2 regions of the Planococcus sp. TJ-201 genome follow, and region 2 is predicted to be linked to the other one. Evidence: riboswitches for the same ligand, from Rfam matches in the RefSeq annotation. Region 2 holds a riboswitch; the other holds the start of a gene.

What was found. A riboswitch is a leader RNA that binds a small molecule or an ion and turns the genes downstream of it on or off. The one in region 2 is predicted to bind cobalamin.
Region 1: linked by a shared signal. The riboswitch ahead of AC4EG4_RS05205 (ABC transporter substrate-binding protein) and the one ahead of AC4EG4_RS09200 (acyl-CoA thioesterase) in region 2 are both predicted to bind cobalamin.

The regions. Positions count from the first base shown of each region.
Region 1 is NZ_JBZDOG010000001.1:1,027,793-1,035,024, reverse strand. Features, by position in the region: gene AC4EG4_RS05215 (YwiB family protein) at 1-135, shown strand, start outside; gene argS (arginine--tRNA ligase) at 132-1,793, shown strand; cobalamin riboswitch at 1,840-2,026, shown strand; gene AC4EG4_RS05205 (ABC transporter substrate-binding protein) at 2,177-3,154, shown strand; gene AC4EG4_RS05200 (FecCD family ABC transporter permease) at 3,147-4,139, shown strand; gene AC4EG4_RS05195 (adenosylcobinamide amidohydrolase) at 4,142-5,608, shown strand; gene cbiB (adenosylcobinamide-phosphate synthase CbiB) at 5,605-6,558, shown strand; gene AC4EG4_RS05185 (pyridoxal phosphate-dependent aminotransferase) at 6,545-7,232, shown strand, end outside.
Region 2 is NZ_JBZDOG010000003.1:168,772-176,003, forward strand. Features, by position in the region: gene AC4EG4_RS09180 (MarR family winged helix-turn-helix transcriptional regulator) at 1-187, shown strand, start outside; gene AC4EG4_RS09185 (glutathione peroxidase) at 227-703, shown strand; gene AC4EG4_RS09190 (DUF3934 family protein) at 861-1,046, shown strand; gene AC4EG4_RS09195 (PAS domain S-box protein) at 1,181-1,957, shown strand; cobalamin riboswitch at 2,063-2,239, shown strand; gene AC4EG4_RS09200 (acyl-CoA thioesterase) at 2,392-2,877, shown strand; partial or broken gene AC4EG4_RS09205 (ribonucleotide reductase barrel domain-containing protein) at 2,879-4,243, shown strand; gene AC4EG4_RS09210 (hypothetical protein) at 4,367-5,122, shown strand; partial or broken gene AC4EG4_RS09215 (ribonucleotide reductase barrel domain-containing protein) at 5,289-6,218, shown strand; gene AC4EG4_RS09220 (ribonucleotide-diphosphate reductase subunit beta) at 6,231-7,232, shown strand, end outside.

The sequences.
Region 1 (7,232 bases), on a different contig from region 2:
TTCATGCTGACGACCAAAGCGCACGAGCTGTCGGTCAGCGATACGCGCTTTATGGTCCGTTATGATCTGGCACTCGGCTTGGATCATGTCGGCGAATACGAAATGGAAATACAGTTTATGGAGGCTAAAGGATGAACGCAGTAGAAAAAGTGCAACACGCAATCAAAACAGCATTTGCAGAAGCAATCGAAAAAGCAGAATTGACGACCGAACCGGTTGAAGTCCAACTGGAGTCCCCAAGAGACAAGACGAATGGCGACTATGCCACGAACGTTGCGATGCAATTGACGCGTCTGGCGAAAAAGCCGCCACGTGCAATAGCCGAAGCAATTGTCGAAAACCTGGATAAAGAGGCCGCGAACATCCAGACAGTTGAAATCGCTGGACCTGGATTTATCAATATTACGATTAAAAAAGATTATTTGCTGGATGTGATCACAACCGTGCTGGAGCAGAACACCGAATACGGCCGTTCAACAGCGGGCGGCGGCGAACGCGTCCAAGTGGAATTTGTCTCAGCCAACCCGACAGGCGATCTGCATTTGGGCCATGCCCGTGGATCTTCTGTCGGCGATTCGCTGTGCAATGTGCTGGACCTGGCAGGATACGAAGTGTCACGCGAATATTACATCAACGATGCCGGCAATCAAATCAACAACTTGGCATTGTCGATCGAAGCCCGTTATTTTGAAGCGCTTGGCAAAGGCGATAGCATGCCGGAAGATGGCTACCGCGGACAAGACATCAAAGATATTGCAAATGACCTAGTCAAAGAACATGGCGACAAATTCGTCAGCTTGACTCACGAAGAACGTTTTGAAACATTCCGCCAGCACGGTTTGAAAGTCGAATTGGCCAAACTGCAGCAGGACCTTGCAGATTTCCGTGTGGAATTTGACGTTTGGTACCCGGAATCGTCCCTATACAAAAACGGCAAAATTGACGATGCCTTGGCTAAACTGCGTGCAAATGGCCATGTTTTTGAAGAAGAAGGCGCAACATGGTTTCGCTCCACAACGTTTGGAGACGACAAAGACCGTGTACTGATCAAAAATGATGGCACGTACACTTACTTAATGCCCGATATCGCTTATCACGAAGATAAGTTGCAGCGCGGATTCGGCAAGCTGATCAATGTGTGGGGAGCTGATCACCATGGCTATATTCCGCGCATGAAAGCAGCGATCCAAGCACTTGGCTATGATTGCGAGACGCTGGAAGTCAGCATCATTCAAATGGTGCAATTGTACAAAGACGGCGAAAAAATGAAGATGAGCAAACGGACCGGCAAAGCGGTAACGATGCGCGAGCTGGTTGAATTGGTTGGCTTGGATGCGGTGCGTTACTTCTTCGCAATGCGTTCTGGCGATTCCCATATGGACTTCGATTTGGATTTGGCTGTTTCGCAGTCCAATGAAAATCCAGTCTACTATTCGCAATACGCCCACGCGCGCATTTCGTCCATTTTGCGCCAGGCGGAAGAACAAGGCTTGACTGCTTCGCAGGATCATTTGGCTTTATTGACATCTGAGAAAGAAATTGATGTATTGAAGAAAATTGGGGATTTCCCTCAGGTGATTGCCGATGCAGCCAAGCAGCGTGCACCTCACCGCATCACGACGTATATTCATGAACTGGCTTCTCATTTCCATAGTTTCTATAACGCCAATAAAGTATTGGACGCATCCAATGTAGAACTGACAAGTGCGCGCCTTGCTTTAATTACAGCCGTGAAAACGACCTTGGCCAATTCACTGAAAACTGTGGGTGTGGCAGCTCCAGAAAAAATGTAAGAGACAGACTGCCAATTACGTGTATAATGAAGACAACAAATCGAATATACGAACAATTCATAAAGGTGCTTATGTCTAAGAACATGAGTTAAAAGGGAAGCCGGTTCAACTCCGGCGCGGTCCCGCCACTGTATGTGAGAGGAATCTGCAAAATGCCACTGAAGCAATGCTTCGGGAAGGTGCAGAAACCAACGACCACAAGCCAGGAGACCTGCCTTTATGAAAACACACCCAAACGCCTGCGAGGAAAGGCTGGATGCGCATGTTTTTTTTATGTCGTCCTTTCCATCCTCCGCAGAATGCTGCGGGGGATTTTTTGTTTAAAGAAGTGCCTTATCTTAGCGGCTAACTTAAAAGCTAAAAACATCAAGGGGGATTTATTCATGAAGAAGATTTGGAAATTTGGTGCAACCGCAGGATTGGCTGCGGTTTTGATGGCCGGCTGCAGTGAAACGGCAACGCCTGAAGAAGAACAGGACGTGGAGACACCAGCAGAGCCGCCAACAGAAGTGGCAGAAGTTGAATACCCAGTGACTTTGACAGATGCTGTCGGGGATGAAATCGTCATCGAAGAAGAGCCGCAAGCCATCGTGTCGATGGTGCCCTCAAATACAGAAATTGCTTATGAATTAGGACTTGGCGACAAAATGGTTGGCGTTTCTGATTTTGACAACTACCCGGAAGAAGCTGCAGAAGTAGAGAAAATCGGCGGCCAGGAATTCAATGTGGAAAAAATCATCAGCCTTCAGCCGGATCTCGTGCTGGCACATGAATCGGGACTGGGTGTCGGAGATGCTGGCTTGCAGCAATTACGTGATGCCGGTGTCGAAGTATTTGTTGTCAACAACGCAGTCAGCTTTGAAGAAGTATACGATTCCATCACTGTAATCGCGCAAGCGACAGGCACGATGGAAGAGGCAGAAAGCATTGTTTCAGAAATGGAAGTGCAAGTGGCCGAAATCGAAGAAATAGCCAGTACAATTGAAGAGCCCAAAACGGTCTTTTTAGAAGTCGGCAGCCAGCCTGATATTTTTACGACAGGAAGCGGAACATTCATGGATGAAATGCTGACGCTCATCAACGCTGAAAATGTTGCCGGTGATTTGGAAGGCTGGGTCAGCATGGACCCAGAGGCTATTGTTGCTGCTAATCCCGATGTCATCGTAACAACAGAAGGCGCTTATGTAGAAGGCGCAGTTGATTTGATCAAATCAAGAAGCGGCTTTGCCGAAGTAACAGCTGTTCAAGAAGATGCGGTCTACAACCTGGATTCGGATATGCTCACCCGTTCAGGCCCACGTTTATCGGAAGGCCTGCTGGAAATGGCGCAAGCCGTTTATCCTGATGTGTTCAATGAATAAAAACGTTCTGGCATACTGCGTCTCGCTGCTGATACTAGCAGGGGCCGTGTTGCTTGGGGTAACGGTTGGAACGGTGTCGATATCACCGGTCGTGCTGTGGAATCCCTCATCGGATGAGGCAGCTGCCAATATTTTATGGAATATCCGTATGCCCCGCGTCGTCTTAGCCGGGCTTGTCGGTGCGGCATTGGCCATTGCCGGTGCTGCGTTCCAAGGGCTTTTGAAAAATCCATTGGCCGATCCTTACACCCTGGGAGTGTCTTCCGGTGCCTCCGTCGGCGCTGTGATGACGCTCTTTTTTGGTATCAGCATTCCATTTTTGGGACCCTTTACTTTGCCGGTCATGAGCATGATCGGTGCTTTGCTGACGATGTTTGCAGTGATGAGCTTTGCAAAGATGGTAGATCGTTCGATGAAAATGGAAACGGTCATATTGACCGGGATTATTTTCAGTTCGTTTCTTGGGTCCATCATTTCCTTGATGATTGCATTAACCGGGGAAGAACTGCGCCAAATCATTGGGTGGCTGTTGGGCAGCGTGTCGATGCGCGGCTGGCCCTATGTTCGGATGGCACTGCCATTCGTATTAATCGGTTCGTTCGTATTGTGGCTGAAGAGACGTGAGTTGAATGCCATGCTTTTCGGGGAAGAGCGGGCACAGCATTTGGGTGTGGATGTCAAAAAGAGCAAAATGGCCATCTTGATTGGTGGTTCGGTGTTGACCGGAGCAGCTGTTTCGGTTTCCGGCACCATCGGATTTGTTGGTTTGGTAGTTCCACATATGACCCGCTTGCTTTGGGGATCTGACCATCGGCATGTTTTGCCGCTGTCGTTCATTAATGGAGCGGCTTTGTTAATCGTTTGCGACTTGGTGTCACGGACGATTATTTCACCAACTGAATTGCCGATAGGCGTCATTACTGCATTTATCGGGGCGCCGGTATTTGCCTTCATCTTTTTCCGACAACGCAAAGGAGGAGCATGAGCATGCTTGAAATAACTGGATTGACAGGCGGGTATGACGATAAAAATATCGTTAAAGACGTGTCATTTACCGTCAATAAAGGCTCGATTCTCGGTATTTTGGGACCAAATGGCAGCGGCAAATCCACGTTGATGAAACTGATCAGCGGCGTATTGCCGGCAACGAGTGGAGAAGTTCGGATCGATGGCAAATCAATCGTAGATTTCCCTGCCAAAGAGTTGGCGAGAAAAATGGCGGTATTGCCCCAATTGCATGCACATGCCTTTGCCCATACCGTCCGGGAAACAGTGTCACTCGGCAGGTATCCGCATCAAGGCGGCTGGTTTTCTTCCTGGTCGGAAGAAGATGAGCAGGCTGTTGTGCAAGCGATGCGTTTGATGGATATCAGCCATTACGAAAAAACGCAAATTGATCGGATGTCGGGCGGTGAACAGCAGCGTGTTTTTGTGGCGCAAGCATTGGCACAGGATGCAGGCATACTGCTATTGGATGAGCCAACCAATCACCTGGACATTAACCACCAGAAAGAGTTGCTCGATACTATTAAAAAGCAGGCCATTGAAAAAGATTTGACGATTGTCTCTATTTTTCACGACATCAATCTGGCATCTATGTACTGTGACCAGTTGCTGCTGCTGGACGAGGGAAGTGTGGTCCGCATTGGTGAACCACATGAAGTGGTACGGGAGCAGGATATCGAGACCGTTTACAACACGCGAGTCAGCAATCACCCACACCCTGAACTGCCAAAACCACAGATTACCTTATTGCCGGGAGTTGAACGTGAATCAGCAAACGTTTGCATACGTGCCGAAAATTTTCAAGTTTCTGAGGAAATGGTGCTTTATCAAAGTCCCATTCCGTTAAAAACCGTGTCATCTGCTGTTGTGAATGCGGGTTCCGGATGGTTCCGCAATTTTATGAACCGGCACGTGGACGCTTTTTACAATGTTAACGATAGCGTTCAAGAAATGTCTGAGTTTATTGAACAAAGTGGTTTGAAGGCGACCGACACGGTGGGAATGATGACCGCGGTCCAGACCCAGGACGCCATCGTCAAAGAATACGAAGGTCCTTTCGGGTCCGTTGTTATTGCTGTAACCGCAGGTGTCGGCAACGGTGTGGATGTTTCAAAAGCAGTTGAACGTACGCTTCGCGTGGGCACCATCAACACTTGGATTTTAGTCAATGGTATTTTGTCGGAAGAAGCTTTTATTCAAGCGATGATCACCGCGACCGAAGCCAAAACAAAAGCGCTTCAGCAGGAGCAAGTCAAAGATCCATTGACCGGGACGATTGCAACAGGAACGTCCACCGACAGTTGTTTGGTGGCAGCTACGCAGCAGGGCGAACCTCTGCCGTACGCGGGTCCAATTACTGAGCTTGGGAAATTGGTTGGTGTAGGCGTATTCGAGTGTACGGTCGAAGCGCTCAAACTGTATCAAACGGCGAAAGCAAGCAGCCTATGATTTCGCATTTTACAGCCATCGCTCTAGGTTTAGTCATCGACCGAATTGTTGGGGATCCGCCGAATTGGCCGCATCCGGTTCGCTGGATCGGACATGCAATTCGCAAGCTAACCAGCCGCTGGAACCAAGGACCCATTGCTTTTCAAAATGGGTTCCTGTTGCTTGGAACCATAGCAATTTCGGTGTTTTTAATGGTTTACTCGATTGTTGCGTTTGCCTATGCTGTAAATGTTTTTGCAGGAATCGCCGTAGAAGCCTTGCTGATTGCTTCCGGGCTTGCCCAAAAAAGCTTGAAAGATGCTGCGTTGGATGTGTACAAGCCGCTTACAAATAAAAACATGGCATTGGCACGTGAAAAACTGTCGTGGATTGTTGGCAGAGATACAAATGGATTGGATGAAGGCGAAGTCACGCGGGGGGTCGTGGAAACGGTTTCGGAAAACACCAGTGACGGTGTAACTGCGCCATTGTTTTGGGCTTTCCTGCTTGGTGCACCGGGGTTGTGGCTGTATAAAGCGGTCAATACACTCGATTCCATGGTTGGCTATCGGAATGAAGAATTTGAGAAATTCGGCTTTGCATCTGCAAAAGCAGACGACGTGCTAAATTTTATACCGAGCCGCTTGACCGGATGTTTGATTTTGGCCATGACCCAAAACAAACGGTCACTCACCATGCGTCAGCGTTTTGTGGAGTGGCTGCGGGATGCACCCAAGCATCCGAGCCCCAATAGCGGCTGGCTGGAAGCAGCGACTGCCGTGCAATTAGGGGTAGAGCTCGGCGGATTAAATCGCTATAAGGGAGTCGAGTCGCATCGTGCGCGCATGGGGACACCGGTTTATCCGCTGGAAGCCGAACACATTACCGAGGCAATCAGACATATGCAGACGGTCACCATCGGCTTTTTTATTTTATTTGCGATAGGAGGAATTTTGTGTGGAATTGCCTAATCATGGAGCCAATCCACTGCGCCTTTACAAACAGGCCGGTATCAATCCACCTGAACAAATCTTGGATTTTAGTGAAAACGTCCATCCGTTCGGAGCTCCTGAATTTCTCGCGGAACGCTGGCCGCAGCTGCTGGAGTTGGTAGGGTCTTATCCAGATCCGGACGGCGAGCCTTTTCGAACAGCAGCAGCTGCGTTTCATCAGGTTGGAGCCAGTCAAGTCGCCGCAGCAAATGGTGCCGCTGAAGTATTTACTTGGCTCGCCAAAAGATACCGGTGCAAGAAAGTCGTACTGGTGGAACCGGCGTTTTCGGAATACCGCCAAACCTTGGAAGCGGAACATATTGAGATCGGTATGATTCAGCTGGAACCCGAAAACCATTGGCAATTGATGGTTCAAGATGTTCGAGCAACGGTCCCTGGCTGTGCGGCGCTGTACATATGCAACCCGCATAACCCTACAGGAGTTTTGCTGAATCTTGATACGCTACTAGAAATAGCGCGAATTTGTCAGGAACATGATTGTGAACTCATAATCGACGAAGCGTTTATCGATTTTGTTGGAGAAACGGCCTCCTTTATGCCATTTTTAGCGGAATTTTCAACTGTTATTGTTGTTCGTTCGATGACCAAAATGTATGCCATTCCTGGGCTGCGTCTTGGGTATGTCGTTGCCA
Region 2 (7,232 bases):
GCAATCCGAAAAGGATAAGCGGGCGTTTGTCATTTCACTGACTGAAAAAGCTCATGGCGAACAAGTAGAAGTTGAGAAAGCTGTTTTAGAAAAATTGATCAGCTGCGATTTTATGGGCGTCAATGCGATTGAATTGATGAAAAACCTGAAAGAACTGAATGCATCTTTTAAGACCATGAATCTGTAACAGCGCCGATTTTTGAGCAAAAATAAGGAGTGATGCCGGATGAATATTTATGATATTGCTGTAACCAAGCCAAACGGAGAAGATTATCAGTTGAGCGAGTATAAGGGAAAAGCGATGCTGATTGTCAACACGGCAACTAAATGCGGCTTGCGGGATCAATTTGACAGTCTGGAAAAAATGTACGAAGACTATAAAGACCAAGGGTTAGTTGTTTTGGGCTTCCCATCCAACCAATTTGGCCAGGAAAAAGCCACCGGGGAAGAAGCGGAGGAAGCTTGCCGGACCACTTATGGTGTGACGTTCCCAATGCATGACTTGATTAAGGTCAATGGCAAAGACGCACACCCGCTTTTCAACTATTTGACTGACAACACAAAAGGATTTTTATCAAGCGGCATCAAATGGAACTTCACGAAGTTTCTGATCGATCAAAATGGCAATATTGTTTCGCGATTTTCTCCAAAGGATAAACCTGAATCGTTTGAAAAGGATATTCAAAAAGTCTTGGCTGAGTAAGAACTGCCTGCCTATTTTATTCGGAAAGAGCTGTGAAAGGCTCGATTGGCAATGATATGAATGGGGATTTCCGGCATGCCGGCAGAACATTTCTGTATCACTCCAGCCCCTGATGTGATAAGCTGTACATCAGCGTAGCAGTAATGGAGTGATTAAAATGAGCAAAGCAAAAGCAAAAAGCGGTACAGGTCAGGGAACCGGCAAAAAAGGCTGGACTCGCTGGAAAGCAGGCGCCAACAAAGCCAAAAGTTTTAAGCCTTATACCAGCAAAAACAATAAAAAAGCCGACGAACCTAAAACAGAAAAAGAGCGAGCTTCTGAATCTGAATGGGTCGATGAATAAATAGAGAATTTGGTTGTCCAAAGGGGCAACTTTTTTTTATTCGATTTTAAGAGATGGGTAGATCCTGAAAGTTTTTCCACAAAAGTGTAAAATGGAAGAAGAGCCCGTTTTGAAGACGGAAGGAGTGAAAGAGAATGAAGAGTGTATCAGATCCGTTATTGAACATTCCGGAAAAAGAAGAATTGTATCAGCGCATCGCTGAATATTCGAATGAAACAACCATCATTCATTCTAAGCAAAAGGTCTTATACATAAATCAATCAGGCGCTGAGTTTTTAAAAGCCAGCCAAGCTGAACTTGTCGGGGCGAGTGTAGTAGACGTTTTTACGGAAGATTATAAAGAAATGATTGCTGAGCGAATCCGCAAAGGCATGGAGGACCGAACCATCGGAGAACTGATGGATACGACCGTTAAACGCTTTGACGGGACAATAGCAGAAGTTGAATTGTACTGCTACCCGGTTGAATATGGTGACACGACGGCTATCCAATCGATTATACGGGACGTTACCGTTCAGAAAAAAACCGAGCGCGAATTGCTGCAATTGAAAAATGAAGTTTCGACGCCGATTGTTCCGATTATCGATGGCCTGGCTGTTATGCCGCTTGTCGGTTCAGTCGATGGCGACCGAAGCACCCGACTGCTCGACCTCATTCCGCAGAAAATTCAAGGGCATGAACTGAACTACCTTATTGTTGATGTTTCGGGCATTTACAATATCGACAATGTAGTAGCAGAGTTTCTCTATAAAATAGACCAGATCATGCGCTTATTGGGCATTGGGTTGATTTTTACCGGAATTCGTCCGGAACTGGCAATGAAAGCTGTGGAAGCTCGTGTAGATTTCAGCAAATTGACGACAATGGGTACAGTCAAGCAAGCACTGAAAAAACACTTAACCGCAAATTAATAAATTCCTGTTCAGTTTTGAAAACCGCTTGTCAAATTGACGAAAGTGATTTATAGTTTAGAAATACAATATTTAGTGTTCATTATCGAATAAAAAACTATATATAGTAGATCCGATAACGAAGGTGCCTGAAAAGGCTTAATAGGGAATCCGGTAAATTCCGGAGCTGTTCCCGCAACTGTAAGTGCTGACGAGCCATCACAATCCACTGTCCAATGGACGGGAAGGAGATGGCAAGGAAGACGCACGAGCCAGGAGACCTGCCTTCGTTATAGTTTATGATCTTCTCCGGGAGTTGAGAGGGATAACGAAGGTATTTTGCATGGAACAGCTTGTTTTTCGCTGGTTTCATTCGATATTCTACGTTTTCAAACCCATCCTCCCCGAGAGGATGGGTTTTTCTTTTTGTAATAGAGATGGAGGATTGAAGGCAAATGACAGAACCGTTAGCTGCAGGCGTGGCAAGAACCATTCAAACAAGATTGGTGTTGCCGCCTGACACCAACCATATGGGTACTATTTTCGGCGGTACCGTGTTGGCATACATAGATGAAATTGCCGCCATTACAGCGATGAGGCACAGCGGCAAAGCTGTCGTGACGGCTTCAATCGACACCGTGAATTTCCTGTCTTCGGCGAAAGTGGGAGATGTCCTTATTTTAGAAGGTGTTGTTATATCTACCGGAAGAACATCGATGGAAGTATACGTGAAAGCCGAATGCCAGCAAATTGAAAAAGGCACTAAAAGTTTGACGACAACGGCCATTCTGACAATGGTAGCGGTGGACAGCAATGGCAAGCCGACTCCCGTAACTGGGGTGATTCCAGAAACGGCAGCTGAAGAACAACTATTCAACAGCGCACAAGAGAGAAAACAACGCCGCATGCAAGTGAACGAATACGCAAAGGAGCTGAGCTGATATGAACACAAAAGTTGAAACAGCAGAAATACATGCAGTAGAACGAGCTCTTCAACGGGCAACAGAAGTATACGGACTGGATACGAAGGAGCTGCTGGAACGTACAGCGAAATTGGCTGGACAGGCAAAAGGCGAGCAATCCCTGCTTTATGCGCTGAACCGAATTACGATGGACGAACCCGACTGGACGTACACCGCAGCAGAATTATACGCCAGCGACTTGTATGAAAAAGCCGGAAGCAGCCGGAATTATCCCGCTTCCCGAAAATACGGCGATTTCTACGGGCTTGTTGATGAGCTTTCACGCGTCGGCATTTATTCAGGAGAACTCTTGTCGGTTTACTCGAAAGAGGAAATCACCGAACTTGGCAAGGAAATCGAACCGGAGCGTGATTTGCTGTTCAACTACATCGGCTTGTTTTTATTGGCTGACCGTTATTTGGCGAAAGATTACGAAGGGCGGTTGTTTGAACTTCCGCAAGAGCGTTTTCTTGTCATTGCGATGACTTTGATGCAAAACGAGCGGAAAGAACAACGCCTGGAGCTGGTGAAAGAAGCATACTGGGCGATGAGCCATTTGTATATGACGGTCGCCACACCGACATTGTCGAACGCAGGCAAAAGCTTTGGACAATTGTCTTCTTGCTTTATCGACACCGTCGATGATTCACTGGACGGGATTTATTTGAACAACTGGGACATTGCACGCCTCAGCAAAGACGGCGGCGGCATTGGGATTTATTACGGCAAAGTACGGGCACTGGGCTCGGATATTAAAAAATTCAAAGGCAATTCCTCCGGCGTCGTGCCGTGGATCCGCCTGGTCAACGATACGGCCGTCAGCGTCGATCAACTGGGCCAGCGCCAGGGTGCCGTAGCGATTTACTTGGATGTCTTCCATAAAGACATCATGAACGGATTCCTGGATTTGAAAACCAACAACGGCGACGAACGCCGCAAAGCGCATGATATTTTCACCGGTGTGTCGATTCCAGATTTGTTTATGGAGCGATTGCAGGAAAAAGACGAAAACGGCCGGAGCATTGGCGAATGGCATACGTTCTGTCCGCATCAGGTCAAGCAAGTGATGGGTTGGAAAGACGAAGAGGGCAATGCGCTCGGACTTGAGGACTTTTATGACGAAACCGATAAAAAGTACTTCCGTGATAAATACCAAGAAGCGGTAGAGCATCCATTATTGCCGCGCAAAACGTACCGTGCCATGGAAATCATGGCGCGCATCATGGTTTCCCAGCTGGAGACCGGTACGCCGTATATGTTCTACCGAGATGAAGTGAACCGCCAAAACCCGAACAAGCACACGAGAGGCAGAGGGTTGACGTCGATCTACTGCAGTAATTTGTGTTAATTCTTAGCACCTTCAGTCAGTAATGGCTGCCGAAAACCCATCTAAACGGGGAAACACTTTTAATTGAAGTCAATCCCGTGCTAAATCTCTTTAACAGTTAGCGGTTAGGATTATCGCAGAATGAGGAATTATCCTTATGAGGTGATAGCAATGACAAAACCATTCGGATTTGTATACGAAACCACTAATAGCTTAAACAATAAGAAATACATTGGAAAATGTATTTATGGTCGAAAGAATAACTGGGAAACCTATCTAGGCTCAGGTCTTTATTTAAAAAGGACAATAAAGAAATACGGTGCTGAGAACTTCATCCGAACTATATTGGACGAAGCAGATTCGGCGGAAGAACTGAATGAACTAGAAGAGCGGTACATCTTAGAACGAAATGCAGTTGAATCAGCTGATTATTACAATATCAAGCATACTTCCATTGGCGGAGACATCTTCACCAACTACCCTAATAAAGAAACCATAAGGCTTCATAGGGTTCGGCAAATGTCAGGTAAAGGCAACCATCAACATGGGAAGCTAAAGACCGCAAGGATGCTTGAGTCAGTAAAAAAGGCTAATTCAAAAGCTGTAATCATTGACGGTGTTCAGTATCTATCCTGTTCAGAAGCTGCGCGTATTTTAGGAATCAAAGTGACCACTCTTCATAATCGCTTAAACTCCGACCTTTATCCCAATTGTAAAAGACTTGTTGAAAAGAAGGTTCGAACACATGGAAAGACAACAGGACATCCTTGCTTCGTAGCTGGTGTGCGTTATGAAAGTATACCTAAAGCAGCAAAAGCAGATGGAATTCCAACTTCCACAATGCGACATCGCATTCGTTCCGATAAGTTCCCTGACCATTATATTGTTAAAGAGTAAATGCCGAACGACTATCGAAAGCACGCATTACGCGGAAGTGAGTAGAGTAGGGCCAAGCGGTCCGAAACGGTGGGCACCCTTATCAAAAGGGTGATGATATAGTCTACTCTGCATGGCGACATGCAGCTGCATCTAGAATGCGAATTGAGTTTAGCGAACTCAATTGAATAGAAGGACAGAAATTATGCAAAATATGTCGGCCACTACCATCATGAAAGAATATACCGACGAAGATGGCAACCTTGTCATGATTCGCAAGCCAGGCGATTTCGTGGTCTGCAACTTGTCTTCGATCAATTTGCCGAGAGCAGTCAAAGCGGACGTTTTGGAACGGGTCATACCGATCCAGGTGCGTATGCTGGATAACGTTATTGATTTGAATACCATTTCGGTCGGACAGGCCGAAGCAACGAATAAAAAATACCGCGCCATTGGGTTAGGGACGTTTGGATGGCACCATCTGTTGGCGCTTGAAGGCATCTATTGGGAAAGCGAAAAGGCTGTGGAGTTTGCAGATACGCTGTATGAGGAAATTGCTTATCAGACGATCCGGGCTTCGATGCAGCTGGCCGAAGAAAAAGGCGCGTTCAGCAAGTTTGCGGGTTCAGAATGGCAGACGGGCGAATACTTTGAACGCCGCAGCTACAGCGGTGAACGCTGGGAGCAATTGCAGCAGGAAGTGGCATCAACGGGTGTCCGCAATGGCTGGATGATGGCGGTCGCACCAAACTCATCGACTGCCAAAATCGGCGGCTCGACGGACGGCATCGATCCTTTATATGCGGTAGAGTACGCAGAAGAGAAAAAGAACTTTAAGTTCAAAGTGACAGCGCCTGATTTGGACCACAACACCTACGATTATTACCGTCGTGCAAGACATGTACTGGACCAGAAATGGAGTATCCGCCAAAATGCAGCGCGTCAACGGCATATTGATCAGTCGATCAGCTTTAACTTTTATGTGCCGCATACCATCAAAGCGAAAGAATTGCTGGAGCTTCATTTGGAAGCATGGAAGCAAAACCTGAAAACCACTTACTATGTCCGCAGCACATCACAGGCGGAAATTGAAGAATGCGAAGCATGCCAAAGCTAAAGGAGGATCTTTATGACCATACATGAACCGTTGACGAAGATTAAATTATTGAACCCGGAGCATCCGAACAAATCGACCGGCGTTTTGAACGGCCAATCGTCAGGATTGCTGAACTGGAACGATATTGCGTATCCGCAGATGTACGATTTGTATCAAGCGCTGTTGGCCAACTTCTGGAAAGCCCAGGAAATCAATATGCAGGACGACATCAAGCAATGGGACAGCTTGAGCGATGTGGAGAAGGATATCTTTTTGCGCATCAACACGCAGCTGGCATCACTTGACAGCCTGCAGACCCCGACAATGAGCCAAGCGATGGACTATGTTACCGACTCGAGCTTTAAAGCCATTTTCGCGGTTATTTCCCAGCAGGAAGCCGTCCACACGGAGTCGTATTCCTATATCTTGAGTTCGCTGGTGTCAGTGAGCGAGCAGAACGCGCGCTTCAATCAGGCGAAAAGCGATCCGGTTGTCCAAAAACGCAACGAGTTGATTTTGGATGCTTACGAGGAGTTTCGCCAAAATCCGACGCCGCAGAATTTGTTCAAACTGAGCGTCAATTCGATTAACTTGGAAGGCATTTATTTTTATGCCGGCTTTGCTTTTTTCTACCATTTGGCGCGCCAGCAGAAAATGCTGAAAACCAGCACAATGATCAGCTATATCCAGCGCGATGAAATGCAGCACGCTTATTTTATTGCCCAATTTATTCGCATCATGCTGACAGAAAATCCGGAATTGAACACAGAAGAAAACATTCAATACATTTACACAACGATCGACCGGGCCGTAGCGCTTGAGAAAGAATGGGCGCATTACATCCTGGCTGATATTGATGGGCTGGACCTAGAGGAGTTTGCAGGCTACGTAGAATACTTAGCCAACAAACGCCTGCGGCAGCTTGGCTTAGACAATCTTTACGAAGAACGCAGCAATCCAATGCCATGGATTCAAGTATTTGGCGATGACATGATGAACGAGACGAAATCCGACTTTTTCGAGCAGAAATCACGG